2 regions of the Bradyrhizobium sp. 2TAF36 genome follow, and region 1 is predicted to be linked to the other one. Evidence: riboswitches for the same ligand, from Rfam matches in the RefSeq annotation. Region 1 holds a riboswitch; the other holds the start of a gene.
The links. A riboswitch is a leader RNA that binds a small molecule or an ion and turns the genes downstream of it on or off. The one in region 1 is predicted to bind cobalamin.
Positions count from the first base shown of each region.

Region 2: linked by a shared signal. The riboswitch ahead of AB4Z51_RS30180 (TonB-dependent receptor) and the one ahead of AB4Z51_RS09610 (TonB-dependent receptor plug domain-containing protein) in region 1 are both predicted to bind cobalamin.

Region 1 is NZ_JBFRFR010000012.1:183,729-190,778, forward strand. It holds gene AB4Z51_RS09600 (hypothetical protein) at 66-644, opposite strand; gene AB4Z51_RS09605 (DUF6925 family protein) at 706-1,716, opposite strand; gene AB4Z51_RS09610 (TonB-dependent receptor plug domain-containing protein) at 1,734-3,851, opposite strand; cobalamin riboswitch at 3,966-4,179, opposite strand; gene AB4Z51_RS09615 (hypothetical protein) at 4,255-4,476, opposite strand; gene AB4Z51_RS09620 (hypothetical protein) at 4,605-4,862, opposite strand; gene AB4Z51_RS09625 (hypothetical protein) at 4,967-5,179, opposite strand; gene AB4Z51_RS09630 (hypothetical protein) at 5,332-5,508, opposite strand; gene AB4Z51_RS09635 (adenylate/guanylate cyclase domain-containing protein) at 5,635-7,050, opposite strand, start outside.
Region 2 is NZ_JBFRFR010000059.1:52,070-58,988, forward strand. It holds gene AB4Z51_RS30160 (energy-coupling factor ABC transporter permease) at 1-1, shown strand, start outside; gene cobF (precorrin-6A synthase (deacetylating)) at 48-797, shown strand; gene cobT (nicotinate-nucleotide--dimethylbenzimidazole phosphoribosyltransferase) at 808-1,860, shown strand; gene AB4Z51_RS30175 (histidine phosphatase family protein) at 1,867-2,439, opposite strand; cobalamin riboswitch at 2,511-2,712, shown strand; gene AB4Z51_RS30180 (TonB-dependent receptor) at 2,828-5,200, shown strand; gene AB4Z51_RS30185 (PepSY domain-containing protein) at 5,213-6,634, shown strand; partial or broken gene AB4Z51_RS30190 (maleate cis-trans isomerase family protein) at 6,756-6,919, shown strand, end outside.

The sequences.
Region 1 (7,050 bases):
TTCCCTGTGGAATGCGGGAGTTCCCGCCTGGCTCGCGCAACCCTTGGGATGACGCACATCCAGCATTACGCGTTCCGCATCGCGCGCCCGAACGGATCGACCAGGCGGACGATCTCGCAGGCGGCGACGAGGCCGGCGAGCCAGACGGCGCTGGTCAGCCCGATGCGCGTCACGATGGCCGCAGTGAACGCGCCCTCTCCGCCAAGGAACGGCGTCGCGGCAAGCAGCGCGAGCTCATAGGCGGCGTAGGCGGCGACGAGCGCGATGGCCAGCATCAGCGGCGTGCGGCCCTGCGGCAGCAGGCGGAGAACGGTCGATGCCGCTGCCGTCGACAGCAACGCGGCAGCACCGATGACAAAGCCCCAGGCGATGGTGCTGCCATCGATGGGATAGTGCAGCACGCCAAAGCCGATGGTCTGGTTCACGAGCCAGGCGCCGGTGACGACGAGCAGCGCCGGACGCATCGGCAGCATCGCGGCGGCGACGACGGCGAACGCCGCAAACGGCGTCGCGCAGGCAAGCGCGAAGCTCGCGAGCGCGCATGACACCGTCAGCAGTGCAAAGCAGAACATCGGCGCGATGCGCGACGCGACCGGATGAAGGCGGAAACGGTCGGCGTGGGGCGGCAGGATGGTGACAGTCATGGAACGATCTCCTTGTGGGATTTGTAGCACAATTTTGCTGGAACGCGGCATCACGTCTGACTCAGTGAAGAGCCTCCATGGGATCTTCAGTCTCGGCTGGATCGCGCCGGTCGTAGGCGGCAAGCCAGGCGGCGAGTGTCACGGTGTGCGGCTCCTTGGCCGCCAATTGGCGCAAGGCCACGCGAACGGTGGCGCGCGCCGTGCGATCGGGCGGAAGCGTCGCCGTCTCAGATCCCCGCCCCTTCGCGACCGCCTCGACCACGGCCCTCTTGCACGCCGTCAGCTCCGGCAGCCCATAGAGTTCGAGCAGCGCCTGGAAGGCTGCGTGATGATCCGGCCGAAAAGCGCGCTTGCGGCCGAGCTGATCGCGGAGCGGATGGGCCGGATAGAGATGCGCGCAGGGGATCCACCCCTCAGGCAGCGGCTCGGTGGCGGCATGGGTGCGGCGATGCGCAAGCAGCTTTGGCGAGACGTGGGTGTGCGGGCCGTCAGGGCTTTGCCCGCCCGGCGGCGGGATCGGCTGGAATACCTCGGCGCGCCCGATGCGGCTGATGAAGACGCGGTGCGGATTGGCGGCCAGAATGATCCGCATGGCGTCGCTTTCGGGCGCGAACACGGATTGGCCCGTGCGGCTCCTGAGCGCGGCGACGGCATCGGCATCGCTGACACGGATGCAGGCGTCGACCTGCAACGTTCCGAGGCCAAGGTCGAACAGGATGCCGCTGCGATCCCTCGTCAGGAGCGCCTCGATATCCGGACCGAGCTCGGTCAGCACGGTACGACCACTCATGGCGCTGGCTTCATGCGGAAGACACAGCGCGATGCGGTGGCTCCAGCTCTCCGTGGTCGGCGATTCCGATGCGATCAGGCGCAGATCCGGGTGGGAGACAACGCGTATCCCACCCTTCTGCGTCACGGCGCTGATCCCGTTGCGAGACTGCTCCATATCGAAGGCCTCACCGGGCTCGCGTGTGAACTCGGCAATGGCACCGAACGTGCCGACGCTCCAGCCGGCCTCAGCGTCGGCAAGCTGGCTTGCGATCAGGTCCATGAGCGGATCGGCCGTCGTCATGAGGCTTCTCTCTCTCGCTATCTGACGTCGTAATTCGCCAGGCGAATGCCGCCATAGACGCCCAGTCCCGGCTGCAGAAAGCCGGTCGGATTTTGATAGTGCACATTGGCGAGATTATCGACCCGGCCGAACACCTTCACCTGGTCGGTGACCAGATATTCGGCTGCGACGTTGACGACAGTGTAGGCTGGAGCCAGCAGACGCAGAATGCTGAAGTCGCGGTTACCATCGACGAAACTCCCGACGTGCAACACGGTTGCGGAAAGTGTCAGCGGATCGATCGGATTCCAGATGACATTTGCGCTCCACTTCTCCTTCGGACGCCTCAGCAGCTCCAGTCCCGCCGTCGCATCCACCGCGCGGGTAAAAGTGTAGTCGGCACGAACGCGAAGCCGGTCCGTGATCGCAGCCGCGACGAAGCTCTCCGTGCCCTCCGTGATCGCCTTGCCGATATTGGTGTTGGTGCTCGCGAACGTCACGGGATCGAACGTGCTCTGGATCAGGTCCGTGATGTTGTTGCGGAAGTAGGTCGAGCCGAAGCGAACGCGATCGCCAAACAAGGGTTGCTCGAAGCCGGCGTCATATCCGACGCTTTCCTCGGGCCTGAGGTTGGGATTTGCAAAGAAGAAGAACGCGGGAAAGCTCACGTAAAGCTGGTTGAGCGTGGGCGCCTTGAACCCCGTGCCGTAGCTTCCCTTGAACTTCGTATCCGTGACCGGCACGATCACGGCAGACGCCAGACGAAAGGTCGGATGCTCTCCAAACCGCTCGTTGTCGTCCTGCCGGACGTTGGCCGTGAAGAAGACTCGATCCCGGAACTGGGACTGCAGCTCCATATACCCGGCCTTGTTGACGTTTTGCGCCGAGACCGTCGCCGTTTGCAGTGTTTCGGTCTCATGCTCCGCACCAATGATGACATTGTTGTTGGGCGCGAGCTGGGTCGTGGTGTGCCAATCATACTTGACGCGGTCGCCGGTCGTAATCGTGGCCATCACGTCGCCGGGCGAGATGTTGTAGTTCCAGTGATTGGTGTAGTTGACGCCGAAATAGCTTTTCATCCGGTCGTCGAGAGCGGACCAGACCGCCTCCCCGCGCGTGAAGAGCTGGTGCACCGTCTGCGTGCTTTGCGCGGCCGCGGGAAAGCTCGCGGATGTGACGGGATCGAAGGTGTCTCCGGTAAAGCGCAGGGTAGCGTCGGTGTACCGCGCCACGCCATTGAGCGTCAGGTTTTCGCTCAGTTCGGCGCCAAGCTTCGTCGAATAAGTCATGTTGTCGTAGTTGTTGCCGATCGCCTTCTGCCCCGGCGGCAGCAATTCGACCGGCGTCACCGGCACGTCGTTCGCGTGGAAATGCGCGACGTTGAAGGCATAGTTGAAGTGGTCCTGTGAACCGCTCAGACCTGCAGTTTGATTGAACGTTCCGAACGAGCCTCCCTCGACCGAGCCGGTGGCGCGGGCGGGACCGTCGCCCTTCTTCGTCACGATGGAGATCACGCCACCCAGCGCGTCTGCGCCGTAGAGACCGCCCTGCGGACCGCGCAGGACTTCGATCTGCTGAATGTCGGAGGTGAGCAACTGGCCGAAATCAAACGAACGGTTCGGGTTGCCGGGATCGCTGACATCGATGCCGTCGATCAGGACCTTGGTGTGGTTGGAATTCGTTCCGCGCATGAAGATCGACGTCTGTCCCCCCGGACCGCCGGTCTGCACGAGGTTCAGGCCAGGAACCGCGCTCAGCGCATCGGATGCGGTCCGGCGCTGATCGCGCTCCATGTCTCTGGCGGTCAGAACCGTCACCGAGCTCGCAACCAGATTGGTCGGAGTGACAACGCCCGTCGGACTGACGACGACCGTCGGAAACAGGTTGGCCGCGGATACCCCGGCAACCGGGGGCGACGCCGGCACCAGCTCGGGCTTCGGCAGCCGAGCGACGCGCCGCTGCTCGGGCTGGTCGGGCGCAGGCCGCGCGGCTCGCGGCTTGGCCGCACGCTCGGTCGGCGCGACCTCGACCGGCGGCAGCAGATCGGGCGATGCCGACTGCTGGGCCTGGGCAATGGACAGATCGAGCGAATACAGGGAAACGAACGCGACAACGCCGGCGCGGAAGCGCCTGGCGGCAAAGACAATACGGGACACTCTTGTAACCTCGGTATGACGTCAGTGGCACGTCACAGCGAACGAGGTTTCACGGCGGAGCGTTCGATTGCTCCCGTGAAGCTAATGTCTGTACTCCCCGACCGACATCTTCGCGTGTGACCACGGCTGACGGCAGGTCTCCTGGCTCGCGGGTCGTTACCTTACGTCGCCTTCCCAGGACCGAGATTCCCAGTGGCATATGACGAAAGATTCACCGCTTACAGTTGCGGGGGCAGCCGTGGCGTTGAGAATATCCCGGTATCGGGAAAACCTCGCACCACGTTCCCTTTTGATCTCCGTGAGGAGAACCGTCACCGGCCAATCTACGGGGCGGGCAAGCGGAGAGTCAATCGGCCGGTTGCATGACGGGCAAAGCACCGCACCGGAGATTGAGCCGGCGCAATCAGGCCGGCTCCCGCTCCGAACGCGTCCTGATCACCGCCCGCTCGCCGGCATCGACGAGCTGGCCGATGCCGGTGCGGCCCGTGAGCGCGCAGCGGATGATGTTCTCGGCAACGGACCTGCGAAAGCAATGGTCCTCGCCGACCGGGCGATTGCGGCAGACCCGATCCAGCGCCAGCTTCATGTTGATCCGGGTGCGGGTGTCGAAATGCTCGCTGATCATTCGCAGGGCCTCGGTGCGTTGATGTCGGAGCGGAAACGCGTCGGCGTAGGCTGGGTTCCAAAAACGGACCGCGCAAGGCGTTGCGCAGAGCCGACTACGCCCGATCTCTTGGTCCTGTGACGGGCGGGCTACGCCCGACCTCTTGGCCGCTGGGCCTGAGCCCAGGCCGCGGTGACATCGCGCAGCGGAGCGTCGATGCGCCGGATCGGGGTCAGCTCACCGGAGGCCGAGATGATGGCGGTCTCCTCGCGGCGACAGCGCGGGCATACGAAGCGGACCTCGTGCGGCGACGCCGACCAGCTCGAACGTTTGACGTTGGCCGCCATCGGCCATGCATCGCAATGCGAGCACGACACCAGGAACCGACCGGGATCGAGCATACCCATTCCATAGGACTCCGCGTCCTGCCTGCCCCTTCAATGACTAACCCATGTGAATCGTTCCGGTGCCCGAGCACCGTCTGCTCCTCAGCTTCACGCAGCGCCGCCGCTCAGTGGGCACCCTTGAGGGTGCATGACGTGGTGCAGGTGACGGTGTTGCCGTGGTCGCACGCCTTGCAGGCGGCAACGCACTGGTTCATGTCGCGGGGATTGTAGGAGCTGTAGTTCCGCATCGCACAGACCGGGGTCGAGCCGGTGATGTCCTGCTCCTGGTTGCAGGCGGCCGTCATGAGCGCGAAGATGAGGACTGCGAGAAGGCGCATGGGATTGCCCTGGTGAGGAGCGGCAAAGCGACGTCAGCGAGATGCGCTGCACCGCAACGGACCTCGGCATTCCCAATGCGAGCAATCATGATCGCGACGCTCGCATCCTCAAAGGATGCGCGCCAAACATTAAGAACGGATTGCAGGCGGCGTCAGGCCGCGGCCTTGGTCGCGATCGCCTTCCGCATATCCACCGCCAGCTGACGATACTGCTCCGAGAGTCTCAGATAGAACTCGCGCTTGGTGCTGTCGGTGGCGAGCTTGGCAATCAGCTCGCATTCGGCGGTGAGCGTCTCGAACCGTTCCAGCCTGTCATGAAGTTCTGTCATCGGCGTGTCCCCATCAAACGCCACAAGGGACGTCAAACCTAAGCCTGAGAAATAGGTCACGGCGAACATCGTTATCGAGTAGAAACGTTTTTTCCAGCAAGGGCGGTGCAAGCCCAGCAAGAACAGCTATTTCTGCTCCAGCCGCCAGGCGCCGTCCCAATTGGCGTCCGGCGGATTGGCCTCGAACTGCGCGATGCGGCCGAGCAGCGTGCGCGAGGGACCGTCGCCGGGCACGGCTTCGAGCGCTGCATTGAACGCGGCGCGAGCCTCGTCGAAGCGCTGCGCGCGGTAGGCGGCGAGGCCTTCGGCGTAGCGCGCGCGCAGGCTCTCCTGCGGGACGCTGAGCCCGTGCGCCTTGCTCATCACCTCGAAAATGGCCTGCGATGCGCTTTGGCCGGCCACCGCCAGACGATCGATCTCGCGCAGCTCGAGGTTCGAGCCGATCGCGTCCGCCGTGGCCTGCGCGATCAGGATCCGCGTGCCGTAGATCTTGTTGACCAGTTCGAGCCGCGAAGCGAGGTTCACGGCATCGCCCATCACGGTGAAGCTCATCATCAGCTCGGAGCCGATGCTGCCGGTCAGGACCTCGCCGGTGGCAATCCCGATGCGCAGATCGCAAGGGCCTGGCATGGCGCGGATACCGAGCAGGTCAGGCAATTGCTTCTGCAACGCCGGCACCTCATCGGCCATGTCGATGGCGGCGTAGCAGGCGAACAGCGCCGGCTCGTCCTCCTCAATGAAGGGAGGGCCCCAATAGGCCATGATGGCATCGCCGATATATTTATCGATAACGCCGCGATGGCTCCGGATCGGCGCGGACATCACCGTGAAATAGTGGTTCATGACCTTGACGAGGCCACGCGGGGTCATGCCCTCGCTCATCGAGGTGAAGCCGCTCATGTCGGAGAACATGATGGTCATCACCCGGCGCTGGCCGTCGATGGCAACTTCGGGTCGGTCGATCAGCCCCTGCGCCACCTTGGGATCGATATAGCGGCCAAAGGTCTCACGGATCCGCTCGTTGTGCCGCAGCTGCTCGATCATGCGATTGAAGGCGGCGGCGAGTTCGCCGATCTCGTCCTGGGTCGAGACCGTGATGGTCTTGTCGAAGCGGCCCGCCTCGACCTCGCGGGTGCCGGCGAGCAACAGCCGCACCGGTCGCGTGATGCCACTGGAGACGAGGAGCGCGAAAGCAAATCCGACCACCGCCGCGAGGATGGTGACGATGCCCGAAATGATCATCGCCTGGCGCTGGCGACCGATCACTGTCGCCGTACTGGCGAAGACCTGCTTCAGCATGTCGGCGCGGATCGCGTCGATCTTCTGGTTGAACTGGTCGCGTATGGTGTCGAGATGCTCCAGGGTCCCGCGCGCCTCCGTCATCTGCTTGCCTTCGACCTGCTTGAGGAGTTTTGCGTGGTCCTCATTCATGTCGTGACGCAGCTCGGTGAGAGTGGTTTCGATGCGGGTCTCGATCCGCGCCAGCCCGGCATTGTCGGAAGGCGTCCTTTTGTCGTCGATGATCGCGTTGATGTGCGTGCG
Region 2 (6,919 bases), on a different contig from region 1:
AGAGACAAGCGAACGGGCGGCCGTGATGGCCGCCCTTCGCACTCACGATGCTGACACTCTCCCTGATAGGCATCGGTTGCGGCGATCCCGAGCAGCTCACGCGCGCCGCCGTTCAAGCCATCAACGCGGCCGATCTCATCCTGATCCCGCGCAAGGGGACGGCGAAGTCCGATCTCGCAGATCTCAGGCGGACGATCTGCGCGGATGTACTCACCAATCCAACGACGCGCATTGCCGAGTTCGATCTTCCTGTGCGCGATGCCGGTGAAGCGGACTATCACAAGGGCGTGGACGACTGGCACGATGCCGTGGCCGCGGCGTGGTCGCGGACGATCGCCAGCCATCTCGAAGGTAAAGGCAAGGTCGCGCTGCTGATCTGGGGCGATCCCTCGCTGTACGATTCCTCGCTGCGCATTGCGCGGCGGCTCGATCCCTTGCCTGATATCGAGGTCGTGCCGGGCATCACCTCGATCCAGGCGCTGTGCGCGGCGCATGCGCTGCCGCTCAACGACATCGGCGAGCCCTTCCTGGTCACGACGGGGCGCCGCTTGCGCGAAGGCGGCTGGCCGCAGGGCGTCGATACCGTGGTGGTGATGCTCGACGGCGGCACGGCTTTCCAGTCGCTCGATCCAGCCGGGCTGCACATCTGGTGGGGCGCCTATCTCGGTATGCACGATCAGATCGTCATGTCGGGCGTTCTGGCCGAGATCGGCCCGCGCATCGTCGCCGCGCGACAGGATGCGCGCGAGCGGCACGGATGGATCATGGACAGCTACATTCTCAAGCGCAGGCCGTAAGCGAGGCAGCATGCTCCCCGAATGGGTCACCCGGAAATGCCCCGAGGTCTCCGCTGTCCATCGCGAGGCGGCGCTCGCGCGTCAGGCGCAACTCACAAAACCGGCCGGCGCGCTCGGCCGGCTGGAGCAGCTTGCGGTCGAGCTTGCGGGCCTGCAGGCGACCGAGCAACCGCGCGCTGCGCGAGTGCCGATCATCGTCTTCGCCGGCGATCACGGCATCGTCGCGCAGGGCGTGTCGGCCTATCCGCAAGGAGTGACCATCGCGATGATGGCGAATTTTGCCTCGGGCGGTGCCGCGATCTCGGTGCTGGCGCGTGAGCTTGGCTCAGGCCTGGAGGTCGTCGACGCCGGCACGCTGGCACAGGAGGAGATGGCAGGAATCGTCACCGACAAGCCGCGCAGCGGCACGCGCGACTTCAGCGTGGAAGCAGCGCTCACCCCCACGGAGCTGGCATTCGCCTTCGAAGCCGGTCAGCGCGCAGTCGCGCGCGCGGCAGCCGGCAGGCCCGATCTCCTGATCTTCGGCGAGATGGGCATCGGCAATACCACGACGTCGGCGGCGATTGCGGCGAGCCTGCTCGGCATCAGTGCCGAGGAGATCGCGGGCAGCGGTACCGGCGTCGACGCGGCCGGCCGCGCGCACAAGGCGGGTGTGATCGATGCGGCGATTGCGCATCACGGCATTGCGGGCGCTTCGCCGGAAAAAATCCTGTGCGCCGTCGGCGGCCTCGAAATCGCGGCGATTTGCGGCGCCATCATTGCGGCTGCGCAAGCCCGCGTTCCCGTGTTGATCGATGGCTTCATCGTATCGGTGGCGGCGCTGGCGGCGGTACGGCTGAACCCGTCGTGCCAGCCATTCCTGCTGCCGTCGCATCAATCGGCGGAGCAGGGGCATCGGCTGGTGTTGCGTGCGCTGAACGTGCAGCCGTTGATCAGCCTCGATCTCAGGCTCGGCGAAGGATCGGGTGCGGCCATCGCGCTGCCGCTGGTGCGGCTCGCGTGCAGCCTTCACAACGGCATGGCGACCTTCGCGCAGGCCAATGTGCCGGATCGCCCGGCCTGACCCGGCTCAAGCCGCGCGCTGATTGACCGCGACGACGCGCCAGCCGGTGGCGAGCCGGTCGATCCGGGTCAGTGACAACGGATCGATCACGAAGCGCAGGGCCGCTTGTGGTGTCAGATCCAGCGCAATGCAGAGCGCGGCGCGGATGGTGCCGGAGTGAACGACGAGCGTTGCCGAGCCGGCGCCGATTTGCGAGAGACCCAGCCGGACGCGCACGACCTGATCCTCAAAACTTTCGCCGCCCGGCGGCCGCCCGTGCGCCGGATCGCTCCAGAACTGCGCATAGGTCTCGCCGCCGGTCGCCGCGAGCTCGTCATGCCGCCGGCCGGTCCAGTCGCCAAAATCCTGCTCACTTAATTCGGGCACCAACGCGGGTTCGAGTCCCAGCGCGCGCGCCGTCTCAACCGTACGTCGCGCCGGGCTCGCCAAGCTCGCAGCATCTGGCGGAAGCCTCTGCCGCAACGCCTCCAGTTGCACGCGATCGCCGAGATCGGCGGGCGCGTCGGCCGCATGGATCGTCCCTTTGACGCCGTCGACGGGCGCATGCCGTATCAGCCAGAGGAAGGTCTCGCCTTCCATACCTATCTCCAAGGAAGTTGGTCGCGGTGGTAATAACGTCGCACCGGCACATTGACTCTGTCTTGTCGGTAATCCTAGATGGCTTTGACGGTTTCCCCGAGTGGGGATGAAAAGGGAATGCGGTGCGGGGATTTTGTCCCCAATGCCGCGGCTGCCCCCGCAACTGTAAGCGGCGAATCTTGCGTCACGAGCCACTGGGTATCTCGGTCCCGGGAAGGCGATGCAAGGTACTGACCCGCGAGCCAGGAGACCTGCCGTCAGCCGTGGTCACACGCGAAGATGTCGGTCGGGGAGTACAGACATTCGGCTTCATCGGAAGGCTCAAAGGCCGGAGGTGGGACCTGGTTCGCTGTGACGTGCCACTGACGTCATACCGAGGTCCCGAACTGTGTCTTCCATTCGTCTTGTACGACCGCGTTGCTTCCTGCTCGCTTCCGCCGCGCTTACTTCATTTGCAGTCGCCGATCTGCCCGCAGCGCTGGCGCAGCAGGCCCGCGAGCCGCTGCCGCCGGTCGAGGTGTCGCCCGCCCAATCCCGCAAACCGGCAAAGCCGGCGGCCCGGGACGCGCAGAGCCCACGCCGCGCAGCATCGCGCAGGCCAGCGGCCGCATCGGCCGCGGCCAAGCCCGTCGTGCCGACCGCGGCGGCGCAGACGCCGCTCAACACCAATGTGGTTGCCGAGAGCGCCTCGCGCCTCGGCCTGACCGTGCAGGAGACACCCGCGACCGTCGAGGTCATCTCGGCCGAGACCATGCGGGAGCAGGGCTATCGCACCGTGTCGGAGGTTGCGCAGGGCGCGGTCGGTGTCACCTCCGGCGACAATCCGGCCGAGCCCGCGGCTTTCTCCATGCGTGGCTTCACCAACAGCCAGATCAACATGCTCTACAACGGCATCAAGATCGGTCCGCAGAACATGACCTCGCGGATCACGGATACGGCCAATCTCGCAGCCGTGGAATTTTTGAAAGGTCCGGCCTCGCTAATGTCGGGCGAAGGTGCCGCCGGTGGCGCAATCAACTTGATCACGAAGCAGCCACACACCGGGCCGATCCGGAATGACGCTGACTTCTCCTGGGATTCGCTCAACTCGTTCGGCGTCCATTACGGCTCGGGCGGCAGCACCAATTTGCAGGGGCTCGACTACCGCTTCGACATCAGCCGCGCCTCGCTCAATGGCTTTGCCGACGACACCAATACCAAGACGCTGGATGTGTCTGGCCAGCTCAATTACCGCATCTCCGACAGCCTCAAGATCTGGGGCGCGATCGAGTACCGGGAAGATCGCTCGAAGGCCTATTGGGGCGCACCGCTGGTACCGGTCGCCTTCAGCAGTTCGCATGCGACGAGCGGGATTGTTTCGGGCAATTACGTCTCGAACTTCAACAAAACGAATCTCGGTGCGATCACGATCGACGATCGTACCTTCAACACCAATTACAACGTTCTCGACAACCGCAACGTGGCACAAGAGGTGTGGCTGCGCGGCGGCTTCGAACTGAAGCTGGCGCCTGACCTGACGCTGAAGAGCCAAGCCTATGCCTATGGCGCGGAGCGTACCTGGTTCAACAACGAGATCGAGGCTTTCAATGCCAGTACGGGCCTGCCCAACTCGAACATGGTCGATCGCGAGCGCTTCTATGTTGCACATAGCCAACGCCTTGTCGGCAACATTACCGACCTGATTTGGGACGCTAATATCGCAGGCTTCGACAACCGCCTGGTCACGACACTTTCGTCCAGCTATCTCGATTTCGTCAGGCCAGGCGCGGCCAACTTCCCGGACGATTACGTCTCGCTCGTCAATCCCGACCGTGGCCTTTACGGCCTGCTCACGACGCAGCAGCAGACCGCGCGCATCGACAACGAGGCGCTGTCGTTCGAGGACCGGGTGAAGCTCACGCGAACCTTCGCGCTGGTCGGCGGCCTCCGCGTCGAGCATATCGGGCTTGACCGCAACTCGACCGACGCCGCCGGGCTGGAAAAGGCGAACTTCCCGTTCTCGAAGTCCTGGGTCCCGACGACGGGTCGCATTGGCTATACCTGGGACGCCGTTCCCGGCCTGACCTTCTTCAGTCAGTACGCGACCGGTGCTGACGTCTCAGCCAACAACATCTTCCTGCTTGGGCCAGCCCAGCCGCTCGACCTGACGACCTCGCGCACCTATGAGACGGGCGTCAAGCATCTGTTGTGGAACAACAGGGCGGAATGGTCGTTCTCGGCCTACGATATCGAGCGCAAGAACGTCTATGCGGCGGCTGGCGGCATGCAGCTCAACATCGCGGGACGGCAGGAGTCGAAGGGCGTCGAGCTCGCCGCGGCCGTACGCCCGATCGATCCCCTGCGGCTCTGGGGCAACATCGCCTATGTCGATGCACGCTATGCCGACTACAATTTTGCCGGTGGTTCGTTCTCCGGCAACACGCCGCCGAACGTGCCGCGTGTCGTGGCCAATGCCGGTGCGTCGTACCGGTTCTTCACGCCCTGGCCGGTGGAGCTCGGCATCACGGGCCGCTATGTCGGCGACCGCTACAACACCGATGCCAACGTCGTGACGATGAAGGCCTACACCGTCGCCGACGTCTACGCCTTCGTCGACATCCCGAAGACGGTGTTCAACGCGGTCGACCAGGCCCGTCTGGGCTTCCGCGTGCGCAACATCACCAACAAGCGCTACGCGATCTGGGGCGATCCGTTCTATCCCGACCAGATCCTGCTCGGTGCGCCCAGGACCTATGAGCTCTCGGCCGCGTTCAAATGGTAGGGCGCTGACCACATGATGAACGCGATCGTGCTGCTGCATCGCTGGCTCGGGATCGCGTTCTGCCTGCTGTTCGCGATGTGGTTCGCGAGCGGAATCGTGATGCACTTCGTCCCGTTTCCGTCATTGGCGGAAGCGGAACGTTTTGCCGGGCTCGCGCCGGTGGCTGGCGGAGCGGTGAGGATTGCGGTCGCGGAGGCCGTCGCCGCGAGCGGGATCGCGGACGCCACGCGCGTTCGCCTGGTCCAGCGGAGCGACGGGCCGGTCTATGTCGTGTCGAACCCGTCGCGTGTGCGTGCGGTCCATGCCTCCGACGGACGGGATGCATCGGTGACGTCCGCCGACGTCGCGGTCGGTATCGCGCGGGATCATGCCCGGCAACGCGGGCTCGATGCCGCGCGGGCGTCGATGATTTCGGGCGCGGATTATGATCAATGGAGCGTACCCAACGGCTTTGATCGACACCGGCCTCTGTTGCGCGTCGCTCTTGGCGATGCGGCCGGAACCGAGGTCTATGTCTCCTCGCGCACCGGCGAAGTCGTGCTGGATACGACCCGCAGCGAACGCGGCTGGAATTGGGCCGGCAGCGTCCTGCACTGGATCTATCCGACGGTCCTGAGGAGCAACTGGTCCCTTTGGGATCGGGTGGTCTCGACATTGTCGCTGGTGGCTTTTATCGCCGCGACGCTCGGCGCGGTGCTTGGAACTATCAGGATCAGGATTCGAGGGCGCGGGGTTTCGTCGCCTTATCGCGGCTGGCACGCCCTGCATCACATCATTGGTCTCGTCGCGACCGTTTTCGTGCTGACCTGGAGTTTCAGTGGCTGGCTCTCGATGGATCACGGCCGGCTGTTCTCGCGCGGGGAACTGACCCCGACCGAAGCGGGCGTGGTGTATGCCGCGCCTGACTGGACGACGGCCCCACCGGTCGGTCAGCCGTCGGCTCGCGAAGTCGAATGGTTCGCCGTCAACGGTGTTGTCTACCGGCGCGACCGTACCGGCCTCGCCAGTCAGGCCTTGACCAAAACGGGGGAGGCGATCCGCAGCCGCCAGGTGGCATTCCTCGGCGAGAGGGATGTCCATGACCTGACGACGCGCCTTGCGCCGGGCTGTGGCGCCCCGTCCGTTCTAGCCGACAATGACGATTATCCCGCGCACTCCGTTGTCCCCGGAGCGCCCGTCTATCGCTCCCGATGCGGCGACCTCTGGTTCGACATCGACGGTGCCGACGGCCGCGTGCTGCAAAGACTGGATGCCTCGCGGCGCGCCTATCGCTGGTTCTATAGCGCGCTTCACACGCTCGATTTTCCCGTTCTCATGGCGCATCCGCGTCTGCGCGATATCCTGGTCGTCGGGCTCTGCTTGCTGGGGCTGGCATTTTCCGTCACCGGCATCGTCATCGGCTGGCGGCGCTTGCGGTCGACCTTCGCGGCTTGAGCTGCGTATCGAACAAATCATATGCGCCATGCAAATTGCGGGTTGCGCGGGCGATGGCAGGCGCGGATGATCCTCCGAGGGGGCGCAGCGGTGCGCTCTCTCAATGGGGCGATCGTGATCGATGTCAATTCAGCGCAAGCGCCTCGGCATGATTACCCCGTCGTCCAACTCGGTGCTGGAGCCCGTCACCAATTCCATGCTGCATGGCGTGGCCGGAGTCACCGTTCATTTCTCGCGCTTCCGCGTCACCGAGATCGCGCTCGATGCCGCGGCGCTGAACCAGTT